Regions from separate parts of the Streptomyces sp. NPDC107575 genome, predicted to be linked through region 1. Evidence: riboswitches for the same ligand, from Rfam matches in the RefSeq annotation. Region 1 holds a riboswitch; the other holds the start of a gene.
The links. Region 1 has a riboswitch for ZMP and ZTP ahead of ACZ7L4_RS22200 (glycine hydroxymethyltransferase). Riboswitches for the same ligand answer to the same signal wherever they lie in the genome.
Positions count from the first base shown of each region.

Region 2: linked by a shared signal. The riboswitch ahead of ACZ7L4_RS41130 (bifunctional 5,10-methylenetetrahydrofolate dehydrogenase/5,10-methenyltetrahydrofolate cyclohydrolase) and the one ahead of ACZ7L4_RS22200 (glycine hydroxymethyltransferase) in region 1 are both predicted to bind ZMP and ZTP.

Region 1 covers NZ_JBVKBG010000004.1:553,449-561,402, reverse strand. Annotated here, with positions in the region: gene ACZ7L4_RS22200 (glycine hydroxymethyltransferase) at 287-1,735, opposite strand; ZMP/ZTP riboswitch at 1,764-1,850, opposite strand; gene rocD (ornithine--oxo-acid transaminase) at 1,980-3,185, shown strand; gene ACZ7L4_RS22190 (glutathionylspermidine synthase family protein) at 3,208-4,398, opposite strand; gene ACZ7L4_RS22185 (hypothetical protein) at 4,421-4,783, opposite strand; gene pdxR (MocR-like pyridoxine biosynthesis transcription factor PdxR) at 4,828-6,240, opposite strand; gene ACZ7L4_RS22175 (carboxymuconolactone decarboxylase family protein) at 6,287-6,799, shown strand; gene ACZ7L4_RS22170 (carboxymuconolactone decarboxylase family protein) at 6,850-7,254, shown strand; gene ACZ7L4_RS22165 (isocitrate lyase/PEP mutase family protein) at 7,248-7,954, shown strand, end outside.
Region 2 covers NZ_JBVKBG010000012.1:176,934-184,887, reverse strand. Annotated here, with positions in the region: gene ACZ7L4_RS41155 (TetR/AcrR family transcriptional regulator) at 1-100, shown strand, start outside; gene ACZ7L4_RS41150 (NADPH-dependent F420 reductase) at 256-993, shown strand; gene ACZ7L4_RS41145 (nitroreductase) at 1,101-1,799, shown strand; gene ACZ7L4_RS41140 (MerR family transcriptional regulator) at 2,351-2,728, opposite strand; gene ACZ7L4_RS41135 (zinc-binding dehydrogenase) at 2,755-3,774, opposite strand; ZMP/ZTP riboswitch at 3,875-3,960, shown strand; gene ACZ7L4_RS41130 (bifunctional 5,10-methylenetetrahydrofolate dehydrogenase/5,10-methenyltetrahydrofolate cyclohydrolase) at 3,982-4,863, shown strand; partial or broken gene ACZ7L4_RS41125 (alkanesulfonate monooxygenase) at 5,053-5,342, shown strand; gene ACZ7L4_RS41120 (TetR/AcrR family transcriptional regulator) at 5,363-6,010, opposite strand; gene ACZ7L4_RS41115 (SDR family NAD(P)-dependent oxidoreductase) at 6,159-6,917, shown strand; gene ACZ7L4_RS41110 (hypothetical protein) at 6,995-7,243, shown strand; gene ACZ7L4_RS41105 (hypothetical protein) at 7,385-7,606, shown strand; gene ACZ7L4_RS41100 (RNHCP domain-containing protein) at 7,692-7,954, opposite strand, start outside.

The DNA.
Region 1 (7,954 bases):
AGGCAAGGATGGGGCCATCGCCCTCCGGGTGGGCGGGCAAACTCAAGCCCCTGCGGCGATTGAGCAGCGGGGTCCGGGGCAGAGCCCCGAGAGCGCAACGCCGACGCGGCGATTCAGCCCCGCCCGACGGAGCCCCGGCAGCGCCCCGCGACCGTACCCCGGTGCCGCAAAATCAGCCCCGCCGGCGATTGAGGCGCGGGGTCCGGGGCGGAGCCCCGAGGCCGTAACGCCGGTGCCGCAGGATCAGCCACGCCCGACCGGCCCCGGTCACCCGCCCCGGAGGGGATCAGCCCAGGTCGATCTGCCCGTACAACGGGAACCCGGAAAGAAGATCCGTCGCCCGGTGGGACACCTCGTCCGCGACCTTCGGCTCCAGCACGTGGCTCGCCTTCGACACCGCCCCGGACTTCGTGGTCCCCGGCTCGGAGGCCGTCAGGACACGGTCCATGAGCCCCGCGATCTCGTCCATCTCACCGGTGCCGAGCCCCCGCGTGGTCAGCGCCGGCGTACCGATCCGGATCCCGGACGTGTACCAGGCCCCGTTCGGGTCCGCCGGAATCGCGTTGCGGTTCGTGACAATGCCGGAGTCGAGCAGCGCGGACTCGGCCTGGCGCCCCGTGAGGCCGTACGAGGACGCCACGTCGATGAGGTTGAGGTGGTTGTCCGTACCGCCGGTGACCAGCGTCGCGCCCCGCCGCATGAGCCCCTCGGCCAGCGCCCGCGCGTTGTCCACGATGCGCTGCGCGTAGTCCTGGAACGCCGGCTGCCGCGCCTCCGCGAGCGCGACCGCCTTGGCGGCCATGACGTGCGGCAGCGGCCCGCCGAGCACCATCGGGCAGCCCCGGTCGACCTGGTCCTTCAGCGAGTCGTCGCACAGCACCATGCCGCCGCGCGGGCCCCGCAGCGACTTGTGCGTGGTCGTCGTGACGATCTGCGCGTGCGGCACCGGGTCGAAGTCGCCGGTGAGCACCTTGCCGGCGACGAGCCCCGCGAAGTGCGCCATGTCGACCATGAGCGTGGCGCCCACCTCGTCGGCGATCTCCCGCATGATCCGGAAGTTCACGAGCCGCGGGTACGCGGAGTACCCGGCGACGATGATCATCGGCTTGAACTCGCGGGCCTGCGCACGCAGCGCCTCGTAGTCGACCAACCCCGTCACCGGGTCCGTCCCGTAGGACCGCTGGTCGAACATCTTTCCGGAAATATTGGGCCTGAAGCCGTGCGTGAGGTGACCACCAGCGTCCAGCGACATCCCCAGCATCCGCTGATTGCCGAAGGCGCGCCGCAGCTCCGCCCAGTCCGCCTCCGTCAGGTCGTTGATCTGGCGCACGCCGGTCTTCGCGAGGAACGGCGCCTCGACGCGGTCGGCCAGCACCGCCCAGAAGGCGACCAGGTTCGCGTCGATCCCGGAGTGCGGCTGGACGTACGCGTGCCGCGCGCCGAACAGCTCGCGGGCGTGCTCGGCGGCCAGCGACTCGACGGTGTCGACGTTGCGGCAGCCGGCGTAGAAGCGGCGGCCGACGGTGCCCTCGGCGTACTTGTCGCTGAACCAGTTGCCCATGGTCAGCAGCGTCGCCGGGGACGCGTAGTTCTCCGAGGCGATCAGCTTGAGCATCTCGCGCTGGTCGGTGAGCTCCTGCCCGATGGCGTCGGCGACACGCGGCTCCACGGCGCGCACGACGTCGAGCGCGGCGCGGTACGCGGTGGATTCGGGGGTGAGCGGGGTTTCGGTCATGGGGCAGCCTCCGGACACGGTCGGTTCACGGGTCGGCCCAGGCGCACGGCACACACTGCTCGGGCCGCTCCCCGATGGTCGATCCCATCCCAGCGCGCCAGTCACGGCCCTGCCCTCACAGTACCGGGCGCGTCGTCCGGCGAGGTTTCCACGTCCACATCGCGAGCGACGATAGGAAGGGGCCACAAGCCCCGCTCCACACCCTCGGCCCGCTCACCGCAGAGCCGCGACGATCGGAGATCCCGTGAGTGCCACCGACGCAGCAATCGCCCTCGCCGAAGACCACGGCGCGCACAACTACCACCCGCTCCCCGTCGTCGTCGCCACCGCCGAGGGCGCGTGGATGACGGACGTCGAGGGGCGCCGCTATCTCGACATGCTGGCCGGCTATTCGGCGCTGAACTTCGGGCACGGCAACCGCCGCCTGATCGAGGCCGCGAAGGCCCAGCTGGAGCGGGTGACGCTGACCTCGCGGGCGTTCCACCACGACCGGTTCGCCGCGTTCTGCACGCAGCTCGCCGAGCTGTGCGGCATGGAGATGGTGCTGCCGATGAACACGGGCGCGGAGGCCGTCGAGACCGCCGTGAAGACCGCCAGGAAGTGGGGCTACCGGGTCAAGGGCGTACCGGACGGTCGGGCCAGGATCGTGGTCGCCTCCGACAACTTCCACGGCCGCACGACGACCATCGTCAGCTTCTCCACCGACCAGGAGGCGCGCGCCGACTACGGCCCGTACACGCCGGGCTTCGACATCGTCCCGTACGGGGACCTGGAGGCGCTGCGCGCCGCCGTCACGGACGAGACGGTGGCGGTACTCCTCGAACCGATCCAGGGCGAGGCGGGCGTGCTCGTCCCGCCGCCCGGATACCTGGCGGGCGTACGGGAGTTGACGCGCGAGCGGAACGTCCTCTTCATCGCCGACGAGATCCAGTCGGGCCTCGGCCGCACGGGTCGTACGTTCGCCTGCGAGCACGAGGGCGTCGTGCCGGACATGTACGTGCTGGGCAAGGCGCTCGGCGGTGGGGTCGTGCCGGTGTCGGCGGTCGTGTCGGGCAAGGACGTGCTCGGGGTGTTCCGGCCGGGCGAGCACGGCTCGACGTTCGGCGGGAACCCCCTCGCGTGCGCGGTCGCCCTGGAGGTGATCGCGATGCTGCGCACCGGGGAGTTCCAGGAGCGGGCGGCGGAGCTGGGCGAACACCTGCACGCCGAGCTGGGCCTGCTCACGGGGACGGGGAAGGTCACCGAGGTGCGCGGACGCGGGCTGTGGGCAGGCGTCGACATCGACCCGTCGTTCGGGACGGGCCGGGAGATCTCGGAGAAGCTGATGGACCGCGGGGTCCTGGTGAAGGACACCCACGGGTCCACCATCCGGATCGCCCCGCCGCTGGTGATCAGCAAGGACGATCTGGACTGGGGGCTCGATCAGCTCAGGGCGGTACTCGGGGCGTAGGCCCGCCCCGTCCGCGTACGGCTCACAGGATGACGTGGGGCAGGAAGCGGGCGTACTCGTCCGTCACCAGCCCCGCCGACTCCCGGATGCCGAGGCCGGCCGCCTCGCCCTCGACGACCCACGCGCCGAGGACGACGCGGTTGCCGTCGAAGTCGGGCAGTTCGCTCAACTGCTGGTAGCAGCAGGGCTCTTCGGGCTCCCCCGGCGTGCTCCCCGGCGCGTGGATCGTGACGCCCGCGCCTTCGCGGCCGAGCAGCGGCTTGGACACGTAGCCGGGGCCGTCGGCGGCGGCGAGTTCGCGGGGGCCGTCGAGGTAGGCGGGGAGCAGGTTCGGGTGGTCCGGGTACAGCTCCCACAACACGGCGAGCAGCGCCTTGTTGCTGAGCAGCATCTTCCAGGCGGGCTCGATCCACATCGTCGTACCCGTGCCGCCGCCGTTGTCGAGGCCGGCGATGACGTGCTCGGCGAACGCGTCGGTGGTCAGCCACTCCCACGGGTACAGCTTGAAGCAGCTGCGGATGTACCCGAGCTGGTTGTCGACGAACCGTTCGGAGATGCTGTCCCAGCCGATCTCCTCCATGGAGATCCAGTCGGTGTCCAGGCCCGCCTGTTCGGCGGTCTCCTTCAGGTAGCCGACGGTCATCAGGTCCTCGCCGAGTTCGTCGGCGGAGGAGTGGGCGAAGTAGAGCGGGCTGCCCGGCGGGAGCAGCGCGGCCTGCTTCTTCCAGGCGTCGACGAGCCGCTCGTGGAGCGAGTTCCACTGGTCGGCGCCGGGGAACCGCTCCTCCATCCAGAACCACTGGGGGCTCGCGGCCTCCACCAGGGAGGTGGGGGTGTCGGCGTTGTACTCCAGGAGCTTCGCCGGGCCTGTTCCGTCGTAGCGGAGGTCGAACCGGCCGTAGACGGACGGGAGTTCGGCGCGCCGCTCCCAGGCCTCGGCGACCGCAGCGGCGACGCGCGGGTCGGTGATGCCGAGGTCGGCGAAGCGGTCGTGGCGGACGATGTGCTCGGCCGCGGCGAGGCACATGCGGTGCAGTTCCTCGACGACCTCTTCGAGCGCCTCGACCTCGGGGAGCGAGAACTCGTAGTAGGCGCTCTCGTCCCAGTAGGGGCGCAGCGAGTCGTCGGGGTAGCGGGTGAGCGGGTAGATGAGCCCCTGTTCCTCGACGGTCTGCTGCCAGCCGGGGCGTGGGGTGATGGTGTGTCGCTTCATGGGTTTCTCGGGCCGTCCGGGCTCAGCCGCCGGAGCTTCCGCCCTTGCCGCCGCTGCCGAAGCCGCCGCGGGTGACACCGCCTCCGCCGGAGGGCTTGGAGAAGGAGCCGCCGCCGACGCGGGAGCCGCTCTTCTTCGAACCGCCGTAGTACCAGCCGCCGTTGACGGAGGACTTGCCGGTCGACGAGGACGTGGACTTGCAGTACTTGTCGGAGACGACCTTGTAGCCCTTGCCCGCGTTGTAGCTGTTGCGGTCGATGCAGCGCTTGTCGACGTCCGAGCCGGAGCCCGAGGAGCAGGCGGTGAGCGCGGCGGCCAGCAGGCCGACGCCGCCGAGCGCGACGGTGCCGGAGCGCATCCGTCGTTGCGTGGTGTTGTCCGTCATGACGTTCTCCCCCGTTGCGTGCGTGTACGTGCGTGTGTCCTGCCCTAGGGCAGGACGCGGCACAGCGTATCCAACGCTCCCGGCCACGCATGATCGGGCGGGGTGCCGTAGCCGACGACCAGGGCGTCCGGCGCCTGCGCCGTCGCGTCCGTGTGCCGGAAGGCGGCCAGGCCGTTGACGCCGAGGCGCTGCCAGGCGGCGGCCTGCACCACGGACCGTTCGGTGCCGGGCGGCAGCTCCAGTACGGCGTGCAGTCCTGCGGCGATGCCGCTGACGCGGACGTCGGGGGCGCGCTCGGCGAGGGCGGCGACGAGCTGGTCGCGGCGGCGCCGGTAGCGCAGGCGCGCGGCGCGCACATGACGGTCGTACGCGCCGGATTCCAGGAACTCGGCGAGCGTGAGCTGGTCGAGGACGCCGCAGGACCAGTCGGTGTAGCCCTTGGCCTCGACGACCTCGTCGAGGAGCGGCGCGGGCAGCACCATCCAGCCGAGCCGGAGGCCCGGGGCGAGGGACTTGCTGGCGGTGCCGAGGTAGACGACGCGGTCCGGGTCGAGGCCCTGGAGGGCGCCGACGGGCTGGCGGTCGTAGCGGAACTCGCCGTCGTAGTCGTCCTCCAGGATCAGCCCGCCGGTGCGGCGCGCCCAGTCGACGGCGGCGGCGCGGCGGCGGGCGTGCAGGGCGACGCCGAGGGGGAACTGGTGGGCGGGGGTGAGCAGGGCGACCCCTTCGTCCGTCAACTCCCGTACGTCCGCGCCCTGTTCATCGAAGGGCAGCGGCCGGGTGCGGAGTCCCGGCCGGGTCAGGTACTCCCAGTGGAGGTCGAGCCCGTACGACTCGACGGCGACGTCGCGCACGCCGCGCCGGTGCAGCACCTCGCCGAGCAGGATCATGCCCTGCACGAACCCGGCGCAGACGACGATCCGCTCCGGCGACGCCTGTACGCCCCGGGCGCGGGCGAGGTAGCCGGCGAGGGCGGCGCGCAGTTCGGGGCGGCCGCGCGGGTCGCCGTAGCCGAGGGCGTCGTTCGGGGCGGCGGTCAGGGCACGCCGTGCGGCCTTCAGCCATTCGGCGCGCGGGAACGAGGCGAGGTCGGGGCGGCCGGGCTGGAGGTCGTAGCGGTACCCGCCGAAGGGCACGCGGTTCGTGGGCCGGGCCGGGGTGGGCGCCCGCCCCGGCCGCTCGGCGACCCGGGTGCCGGAGCCCTGCCGGGCGGTGAGCCAGCCCTCGGCGACGAGGTCGGCGTAGGCGTCGGCGACCGTGTTGCGGGCGAGTCCGAGGTCGACGGCGAGGGTGCGGGAGGCGGGCAGCCGGGTGCCGGGGGCGAGCCGCCCGCCGCGTACGGCCTCGCGGAGCGCGTCGGTGAGCCCTCGACGTACGCCTCCGGAGGGGCCGGGGTCGAGGTGCAGATCGATGCCGAGCGCCCGACCGGACGCCGAATTGGCCCAAGATTCTTCCACGTAAATGGACCATACTCCTGGGCCGCTTCCTCCGTAGGGTCGAAGCATGACGAACAACGAGAACGGCACCACCGAGAACGCCCCGTACATGCACGAGCACACCCCGCGCCTCGACTGGCACCAGCACGCCCCCGAGGTCTTCAAGGCGATGATCAGGCTCGACGCGGCCGCCCGCGCGGGCGTGGACCCCAAGATCGCCGAGCTGGTCAAGGTCCGCGCCTCGCAGCTCAACCGTTGCGCGCTCTGCCTCGACATGCACACGAAGGACGCGCTCGCGGCGGGCGAGAGCGTCGAGCGGATCATCCAGCTCAACGCATGGGAGGAGTCGAAGCACTTCTACACGGAGAAGGAGGTCGCGGCCCTCGAACTGACCGAGGCGATCACGGTCCTCACCGACGGCTTCGTGCCGGACGAGGTGTACGAGAAGGCGGCGAAGGTCTTCGACGAGAAGGAGCTGGCCCAGCTGATCGCCGCGATCACGGTCATCAACGCCTGGAACCGCTTCGGCGTCTCGACCCGCCAGTCGCCGGGCCACTACACGCCGGGCGACTTCAAGTGACGGTTCGTACGGTTCGTACACGGGAGTTGGACGCCGGGGTCCGGGCGGCGATGCAGTCGCTGAGCGCGGCGGCGAAAAAGGGCCTCGGCGACCCGGCGCTCGCGGAACTGGTGTCGATCCGCGCCTCGCAGCTGAACGAGTGCGCGTTCTGCCTGGACATGCACGTGGACATCGCGGTCGACACGTACGGCGAGAGCCCGAAGCGCATCGCGATGCTGGGTGCGTGGCGGGAGGCGGGCGCGGCCTTCAACGACCGGGAAAGGTCTGCACTCGCCCTGACGGAGGCGATTACCCTCCTGACGCACGACGGTGTCCCGGACGAGGTGTACGAGTCGGCGGCCAAGCACTTCACGGCCCCCGAACTGGCCCACCTCATCGCGACGATCACCGTCATCAACACCTGGAACCGGCTGATGGTCAGCCGCCGCATCGAACCAGGAGGCCCCGCATGGTGAGTCCGAGCGCAGCCGATACGCTCCGCGCCCTGCACCACGACCGCTCCCCCGGCGACCCGCTCGTCCTCCCTGGTCCCTGGGACGCGGCGAGCGCCCGCGTCTTCGAGGAGACCGGTTTCCCGGCCCTCGCGACGCCGTCCGCCGGGGTCGCGGCATCCCTCGGTTACGAGGACGGGCAGACGCCGGCGGACGAGATGTTCGCGGCGGTGCGGCGGATCGTGCGGGCGGTGTCGGTGCCGGTGTCGGCCGACATCGAGGCCGGCTACGGCCTCCCGCCGAAGGAACTGGTGGAACGCCTCCTGGAGACGGGCGCGGTGGGCTGCAACCTGGAGGACTCGTCACCCGACGGCACGCTCAACTCCCCACAACAGCAAGCCTCCTGGCTGTCGGAGGTCCGCGCGGCGGCAGGCACCACCGTGGTCCTCAACGCCCGCATCGACGTGTTCATCCGCGGCGCGTCGGACCCGATCACCGAGGCGATCGAACGGGCCCGCCTGTACGTCGCCGCGGGCGCGGACTGCGTCTACCCGATCGGCGCCCCGGCGGACGCGGTCCCGGCCCTGCGCGCCGGCATCGAGGGCCCGATCAACGTGGGCGCCCCACCTGGCGGCCCGTCGCCGCGCGAGTGGGGCGAGTTGGGCGCGACCCGGGTCACGTTCGGGCCGGGGTTGCAGCGGAGGGCGATGGGGGCGGTGCGGGA
Region 2 (7,954 bases), on a different contig from region 1:
CGCCTGGCTCAAGGGCGCCGGGGCCACCGACGAGGAGTCGCTGGACCGCCTCCGCGCGCTGATCGCCAGCGGCTACCGCAAGGGGAACGCTCCGGCGTAGCCCTGCCCGGACCTACCGCCCAACCCGCTGTCAGGCCGACGCCGTAACTCCACGGCGCCCCGGCCGGATGAGGGGTGCCGTCCGGCACCCCTCCCAAATACACGCTCATCGCTTCGCTCTGCCCTGGTGCAGTGCACCCTTTCAAAGGACAAATCATGCAAATAGCTGTTATCGGTGCCGGTGCGATCGGCGGCAACCTGGCCAGCAAGCTCAGTGCTGCCGGTCACGACGTCGAGGTGGCGGATGCCCGCGGCCGCGAGGTCGTCGCGCCCGACGTACTGGAGGCGGGCGCCCGTACCGTCGCTCTTGAGAACGCCGTCCAGGGCAAGGATGCGATCGTCCTGGCCATTCCCTTCGGGGCGGCCGGTCAGCTGGCCGACCTGTTCGCCTCCGTGCCCGCCGAGACGGTCGTCATCGACACGTCCAACTACTACCCGGGGCTCCTCGGCGATCCGATCGAGGCCGTGGACAACGGCATGGCGGAGAGCGCGTACACCGCCGAACTCCTGGGCCGTCCCGTGGTCAAGGCGTGGAACGCGGCCCTGGCCGAGACCCAGCGCACCAAGGGGGTTCCGGCGGGCACGCCGGGCCGCATCGCCCTCCCGGTCGCCGGCGATTCCGCCGAAGCCAAGCGCGTGGCCATGCGCCTGGTGGACGACACGGGCTTCGACCCCTACGACTCCGGAACCCTGGCCGACTCCTGGCGCCAGCAGCCCAACGGCCCTGCCTACTGCACGGAGTTGACCCTGGACGAGCTGCCGGCCGCACTGGCCGCGGCCGACCGGGTCAAGGACGCGGCCGTCCGCGACAGCCTGCTCGAACGCCGCGCCGGCCTCCCGGACAACCCCACCGTGGACGACATCGTCGAGATGAACCGCGCCGCCCATCGGTGACGCCTGTGCACACGCCGACCCGACGAGGTGAGGCCTGGACGGCACACCCCCTCTCGCGCCGGCGACGCCGCCACGACAGGACACACCATTCCCCGAAAGGACCCGCGTTGCCCACCGCCATCTTGGACTTCAGTGATCTCATACGGGCCAGGCACTCCTCCCGGCAGTTCCTGCCCACCCCACTGCCCGCTACGGACATCCGCGGCGTCCTCGAAGACGCCCAGACGGCACCGTCGAACAGCAACACCCAGCCGTGGCACGTCCACATCGTCTCCGGAGCGACACGCGACGCCCTGAGCAAGGAACTCCTCACCGCGTTCGAAGAGAACCGGACGTCCCCCGACTTCACCACCGGCTACGGCGACGGCGTATACCAGCAGCGGTCGCACCAGCACGCGGCCAGTGTCTACGGCGCCCGCGGCGTCGCACGCTCGGACCACGAGGGCAGGAAGGAGGTCATCCGCGAGAATCTGAGGTTCTACGGGGCGCCCCACGTCGCCCTCCTCTTCATGCCGGTGCTCGGCGACGGGGTGCGCACGGCCGGTGACATCGGCATGTACGCCCAGAACTTCCTGCTCTCGCTCACCGCACGCGGCTACCGCGGCATCCCCCAGACCATCCTCGGCGTCTATGCCGACACCGTCCGCCGGACCCTCGGCATCCCCGACGACCACAAGCTGCTGTTCGGCATCTCCTTCGGCACCGGCGACGAGACATCGCCGATGCACACCATCGACGTGGGCCGCGTCCCGCTGCAGGAGAGCGTGGCCCTGCACGACACTCCCGGCGTCCTCCAACAGGGCTGACGGGCGGGCCGCTTGGTCAGCAATGCGTGTGCCCGGAGCGCGCTCGCGTGACGTACTACCAGCCCCCCCCCACAAGGGCTACGAGGCCCCGATCGGCGAACGCCTGAGTCACTGGTCCGCGCTACGCGGGCAACGCCGAAACCCCGTCCAATGGAGTGTCCCGTATGCTCCGGCGCCAGGTAGCGGTCTTCGAAGCGGAGTTGGAACTCCCGTCGGGCATCGGTCCGATGGATATTGCCACAGTGCTGGTCCTGGCGGAACGGGCCGCGATCGAAGTGGACTGGAGGAGCATGGAGCTGCTCAGGAAGCGCAGCTCGAGGATGTTCAGGTATCCATGGTGGCCGGGATGTCCACCCCGACGGAAGGCGCGGCCTGGGCTGTGGGCCTCCGTGAGAAGGCAGGGGACTTGGGGCGGCGCATGCCCCGCTGACCGGATCAGCCGCGTCCAACGGGCCGATCGCCAACAGGGATCGGCTGATCGGGGCCCGGAGTGTGTCGCCGCGGCGGGGATTCCCACCTCCCGGTCCCCGCATGAGGTACCTCCTGCTCTGTTACGCGGCCGGCTCGGGCGCCGCGATCTGTCCCGCCAGGCTCTCGCGCAGCGCGGTGAGCCTGGCGATCTCGGCGTCGATCGCGGCGATCCGCTGGTCCACGACGCCCTGTGCGGCGCCCGGTGCGGGCGCGGAGCACCGGCGGTCGGGCTCGGCGATCAGTAGGTCGATACGGTCGGCGCACGCCCGGACGTCCGCCACGGTCAGGCCGAGCGAGAGCAGTCGGCGCACGACGCGGATGCGGGCCAAGTCTCGTTCCGTGTAGGCCCGTTGGCCCGACGCGGTGCGCCGCGGTGGCGGCAGGAGCTTCCGCTCCTCGTAGAAGCGCAGGGCGCGCGGTGTGGTCCCGGCCGCTGCCGCCGCGTCACCGATCCGCATCCTGGTCCCCCTCATCCGCGTGCCGGTCAGACTTCCACCACCAGGGTGCCGAAGTGCCGGCCCTGCTGTAGCTCCTGCAACGCCGAAGGGGCGCGTTCCATGCCCGGCAGTACCGTGTACGGGAAGACGATCTGCCCGGTCCGCAGCCAGTCGGCGAACCGTTCGCGCCACTCTTCCTCCACTCCGGGATGGTCCACGCTCTGATAGCCGAGCAGTGACACCGAGCGCTTCACCAGGGCGAATGTGTCGATCACGGTGGGTGAACTCCCGCCCGGCAGCGCGGGGTCGAACTGTCCGGACAGGGCACCGACCACGGCGACCCGTGCACCGTGTCGTGTCAACTCCACGGCGGCGGTGAGCTGTTCGCCGCCTACGTTGTCGATGATCACGTCGTAGCCGTCGGGAGCGGCCTCGGCGAGTGAACGGAGTCCGTCGTTGCCGGGCACCACCACGGTGTCGTACCCGAGTTCCTGCCGCAGCCGTGCGGCCTTGGCCGGGCTGCGGGTGGTGCCGACGACTCGCGCGGCGCCCAGCAGCCGTGCGATCTGCCCGGCGAGCGACCCGACTCCGCCGGCCGCGCCGGTCACCAACACCGTCTCACCGGGCCGTAGTTCGGCCAGCCGGGTCAGTGCTCCGTATGCTGCCGATGCCGTGGACAGCAGGGCGACCGGGTCCGGGTGTCCGTCCGGCACGGCACGTACGGTATCCGCGCCGATCACCGCGTACTCCCGCCACCCCTGCATGTGTGTGACCAAGGTGCCGGGCTGTATGTCGGTGACGTCCGGCCCCGTCGCCACCACCTCGCCCAGTGCCGGGCCGAACAGGGCCTCGCCGGGCTTCAGCGGCGGGAACGGGAAGTCCTTCGCTTCGGCGGAGACGAGAGTGCGCAGTCCCGGGAAGACCAGGAAGTGCCGGTTGCGGACGAGGAGTTGGCACGTCTTGGGACGTGGGACGGGGGAGTGGGCGATGGTGAAGTGTTCCGGTCCTGGCAGGCCGACAGGAGTGGCGGCGAGGCGGATTTCGCGGCCGGTGGACGGTGCGGGCATGGGGAACCTCCGAGAGCCGAAGCGGCTGGGCAGGCCCGGACGTTAACTCTTGACGTGCGCGTCAGGGGCAAGCAGGGCGCAGAGGTTGCGACTACAGTGCGGTGTGGGCCGTGACTGGCGCTGAGGTGGAGCACCACCGGGGAGCGGTCTGACGAGACGTCGTTGCCGTGCGCCTGGGCGAGTGGTCAGCAACGCCTGGAGGCAACCATGTCCGTGACTCGGACGGCCCAGCTCATGGACGGCACCGGCCTCGCCAAACGCATCCTCGACGAGACGGCCGCCCAGGCAGCTGAGATTTCGCGGCGTGAGGGGACCAGCCCCTGTCTGGCGACGGTGCTCGTGGGAGAGGACCCGGCGTCGGTCACGTACGTCCGCATGAAGCAGGCCCGGTGCGCGAAGGCGGGCATCCGGTCCCGGCACGTCGCTCTGCCCGCCACCACCACGACCGCCGAACTGGTCGACACCCTCGCCCGCCTGTCCGCCGATCCGGACGTGCACGGCATCCTGCTCCAGCATCCGTGCGGCCCGCACATCGACGAGCGAGCGGCGTTCGAGGCCATCGCTCCGGAGAAGGACGTCGACGGGGTCACGATGCATTCGTTCGCCGCGATGAGCTTCGCGCTGCCGGGCTTCGTGTCCTGCACCCCGGGCGGCATCATGCGTCTGCTCGAGGCGTACGACGTCGAACTCGCCGGCAAGCACGCCGTCGTGGTGGGGCGCAGCGCGATCCTCGGCAAGCCGGCCGGGATGCTCCTGCTGGCCAAGAACGCCACGGTGACGTACTGCCACTCCCGCACGGCGGACCTGTCGGCGATCGTCCGCGAAGCAGACGTCGTGGTGGCGGCCGTGGGACGCCCGCGGCTGATCCGGGGCGAGGACATCAAGCCCGGCGCGGTGGTGATGGATGCCGGATACAACCCGGGCAACGTCGGCGACGTGGACTTCGACACCGCCTCCGCCCGCGCCCGGTTGATCACTCCGGTGCCCGGCGGCGTCGGACCGATGACCATCGCCGTCCTGCTGGCGCAGACCGTGGAGGCCGCCGCGAACCAGCTCGGAATCCAGCAGAATCCACCGGAGGCGGTCTGAGCGTCTGTCCGTCGGACATCGCGCCCACACTCGCCCTCCCGTCGCCAGCAACAGCACATCGAGGGCGCAGGGTGTCGCGTTCGACGATGGTGCGCTCGGTGAAGGCCGGCAGTGGGGGCAGGACTCGGGGTCCGCGTGGCCGGGCGCGGTCACGCCAGCAGCACCTTGCGGGGTCGGCCTCAAGGGGGGGGCGAGGACGGCACCGGCTGGCAGTGCCGGGACCTCTAGCACGGCGGCCGCGTCCCCGTCCGCGCACGGGGGCTGGAGACGCACCGCGAGCCTATGGCCGGCCATGAGCCTGTTCCGCTCGGGCCCCGGCGCGGCCGTCGTCGGCTCGACGGCCCAAAGCGCCGGCCGCCTGCGGGAGTTCAGGGACCTGGGCGTCGCTACCTTCATCCTCTCTGGGCCCCCTCCTCGAGGAGGTCTACCGGGTGGCGGAGACAGTGCTGCTTGCGTTGGGGATGGGCGGACGACGGTGACCGTCCGGTCTCCTGGCGGGTCAGGAGTGCTGCGGGTGGTCGGGGCCGCGGCCGTAACGGGCGAGCATCGTCGTGACCGCTTCGTCGACGGCCTGGCCGATGTCGGCAGGTGCGGGGCTCCAGTCGGCGACCAGCATGCGCGGCCACAGGACGTAGTTGGCGATCATGCCGAGGAACTGGTTGGTGGCGCTCTCCGCATCGGGTACCACCGCGGTGCCCGCGGTGTGCTGGTCCTCCAGGTAGCGCTGGACGGAGATGAAGTAGGGCAGCTTGCCCAGCTCGAACTGGGCGCGTCCCAGTTCCGGGAAGCGCGGAAGTTCGGCGATGACGATGCGGAAGAGGGCCGCCATCGCGGGCCGGCCGATCAGGTCGGCGTACTGGCGGCCGATCGAGCTCAGGCCGGCACGCAGGTCGGCGGGCTGTGTCGCGGGAGCCGCCGGGTCCGGCCCGCCCTTCCAGTACTCGGTGACGATGGCCTCGAAGAGCGCCGCCTTGGTGGGGAACTGCTTGAACAGCGTGGACTTCGAGACGGCGGCTTCCTGCGCGATTTTCGCCAGCGAGGTCCCGTCGTAGCCCCGCTCCAGGAACAGCTGCGTGGCCGCTGCGGTGATCGCCTCGCGCTTGCGCTGAGCGAGTTGTTGATGGTGCGGGGAGAGTCCTGCGGTCATCGGCCCAGTATGCCCCATGGCGAGGCGAGTCACTTGACTCGCCACTGTGTGGGTGTTTACGTGGAAGGGAGGCGAGTCACTCGTCTCGCATCTGCTCGGCGGGAGCACTCCTGGCCGGCGTCGCTCCGTTTCCCAAGGAGAAGCACTCATGGAGCCAGGGAAGATCGCACTGGTGACCGGCGGCAATCGCGGCCTTGGCCGGGCCGCGGCCCGGGCGCTGGCCCGGCACGGGCTGCGCGTCATCGTCACCTACCGCGGCGATGCGAAGGAGGCCGAGGAGACGGTCAGGCACGTTCAGGAAACCGGCGCCACGGCTGCCGCACTGCGGCTGGACGTCAGCGACGTGGCCTCGTTTCCCGCCTTCGTCTCCGGCCTGGCCGGGCAACTGGAGCGCTGGGAGGCGACGCGGCTGGACGTCTTGGTCAACAACGCCGGGATCGGGCTGTTCGGAGCGCTGGAAGCAGTTACGGTCGACGACTACGACGCGATGATGGACACCAACGTGCGCGGAACGTTCTTCCTCATCCAGGCGCTTGCGCCCGTACTGGCCGACGGGGGTCGGATCATCAACGTCTCCTCCTCCCTCAGCCGCCACACCAGTGCCGGCACCTCGGTCTACTCGGCCTCCAAGGCGGCGGTCGAGGCCCTCAGCCGGACGTTGGCCGCGGAGCTGGGGGCGCGCAAGATCCGCGTCAACGCCATCGCGCCGGGGCCGACCGCCACCGACTTCAACGGCGGCGCGATGCGGGACGACGCACAGATGCGCGAGGGCCTGAGCGCGCAGACCGCGCTCGGCCGCGTCGGCGAACCGCAGGAGATCGGCGACGCCATCGCCGCGCTCGCCTCCGAGGACCTGCGATGGGTCACCGCTCAACGCCTCGAAGTGTCCGGCGGCGCCCTGCTGTAGGGGCCCCCGGCCCCACCGTGTGCAACGAGTGCATCCCAAAAGCCTGAGTCCTCCAGGTACTGCCTTACGCTCACCGGATGGGCGTGTGCCTGGAAGTCCTGATCGTCGACTGCGGGTACATCGACGCGGTGCCGGCCGAGCTGCGGTCCAGCCTTGTGGAGACCGCAGCGTTCGGGAGCGACGACGACTGGGACGCCGGCCGGCCGGAGGGGTGGACCTGGCCCGACGCCGAGGGCAGCCCCTGGTACGCACGCTACGAGTTCCACGACACGCTCACCTCGTACAAGCCGCATCTCTGGGCGGGGAAACGCTGGGACAAGATGTGACGGTTCGTCGAGCCCGAACTCCGGGCGCCCCTGGACCAGTTCAGTGCTCCCTTGATGTGGGGCGAGTACAACTGGGAGTTCGCGGACCCCTCCTTCACACCTGCCGTCCCCGGACGGGAGAACCACTGGTGCCCAGCGGCCATGCTCTGGCTCCTTCCCGAGGACGTGGCGGCCGTTCATCGCTTCTGGACCCGGGCCGGGCCATGCCTGCCCTCCCTGCGTGAACCCTTCGAACGGCACACCTCCGGGACCACAGGCCAACTCAACGACTTCACGTCGTTCGCCGCGCTCGTCGCCGAATGGGGAGAGGTGGTCACCGAGGCCGCACGGCGCGGGTGGGGCATCATCGGCCTGAGGTGTTGACGAAGTCCCGGTGGCCACAGGTCTCGCCTCCGAGCGGCGCAAGGGGTGGGCCGACCCGGGGCATCGTCCGTGCCGGCCCACCCCCTCACAGCATCAGCAGCGTGCGGTTTGCCGCTTGGCCCGTGGCCTGGAGTGGCAGGACCGCGAGGCGGATCAGGGCCAGGGCGTTGTCGTCGCCCGCGACGCGGTTCGTGGAGAGTTCGCCGCACGCGAGGCACTCGTGGACGATCAGCCACTCCCCGTCCGGGCGGCAGGACACCGTCAGCGCCTCCATCCGGCCCCGGCACTCCGACGCGCGGTCGCCCGGGATGCGGGCGTCCACGTGCAGGCTGGTCAGGCAGTTCGGGC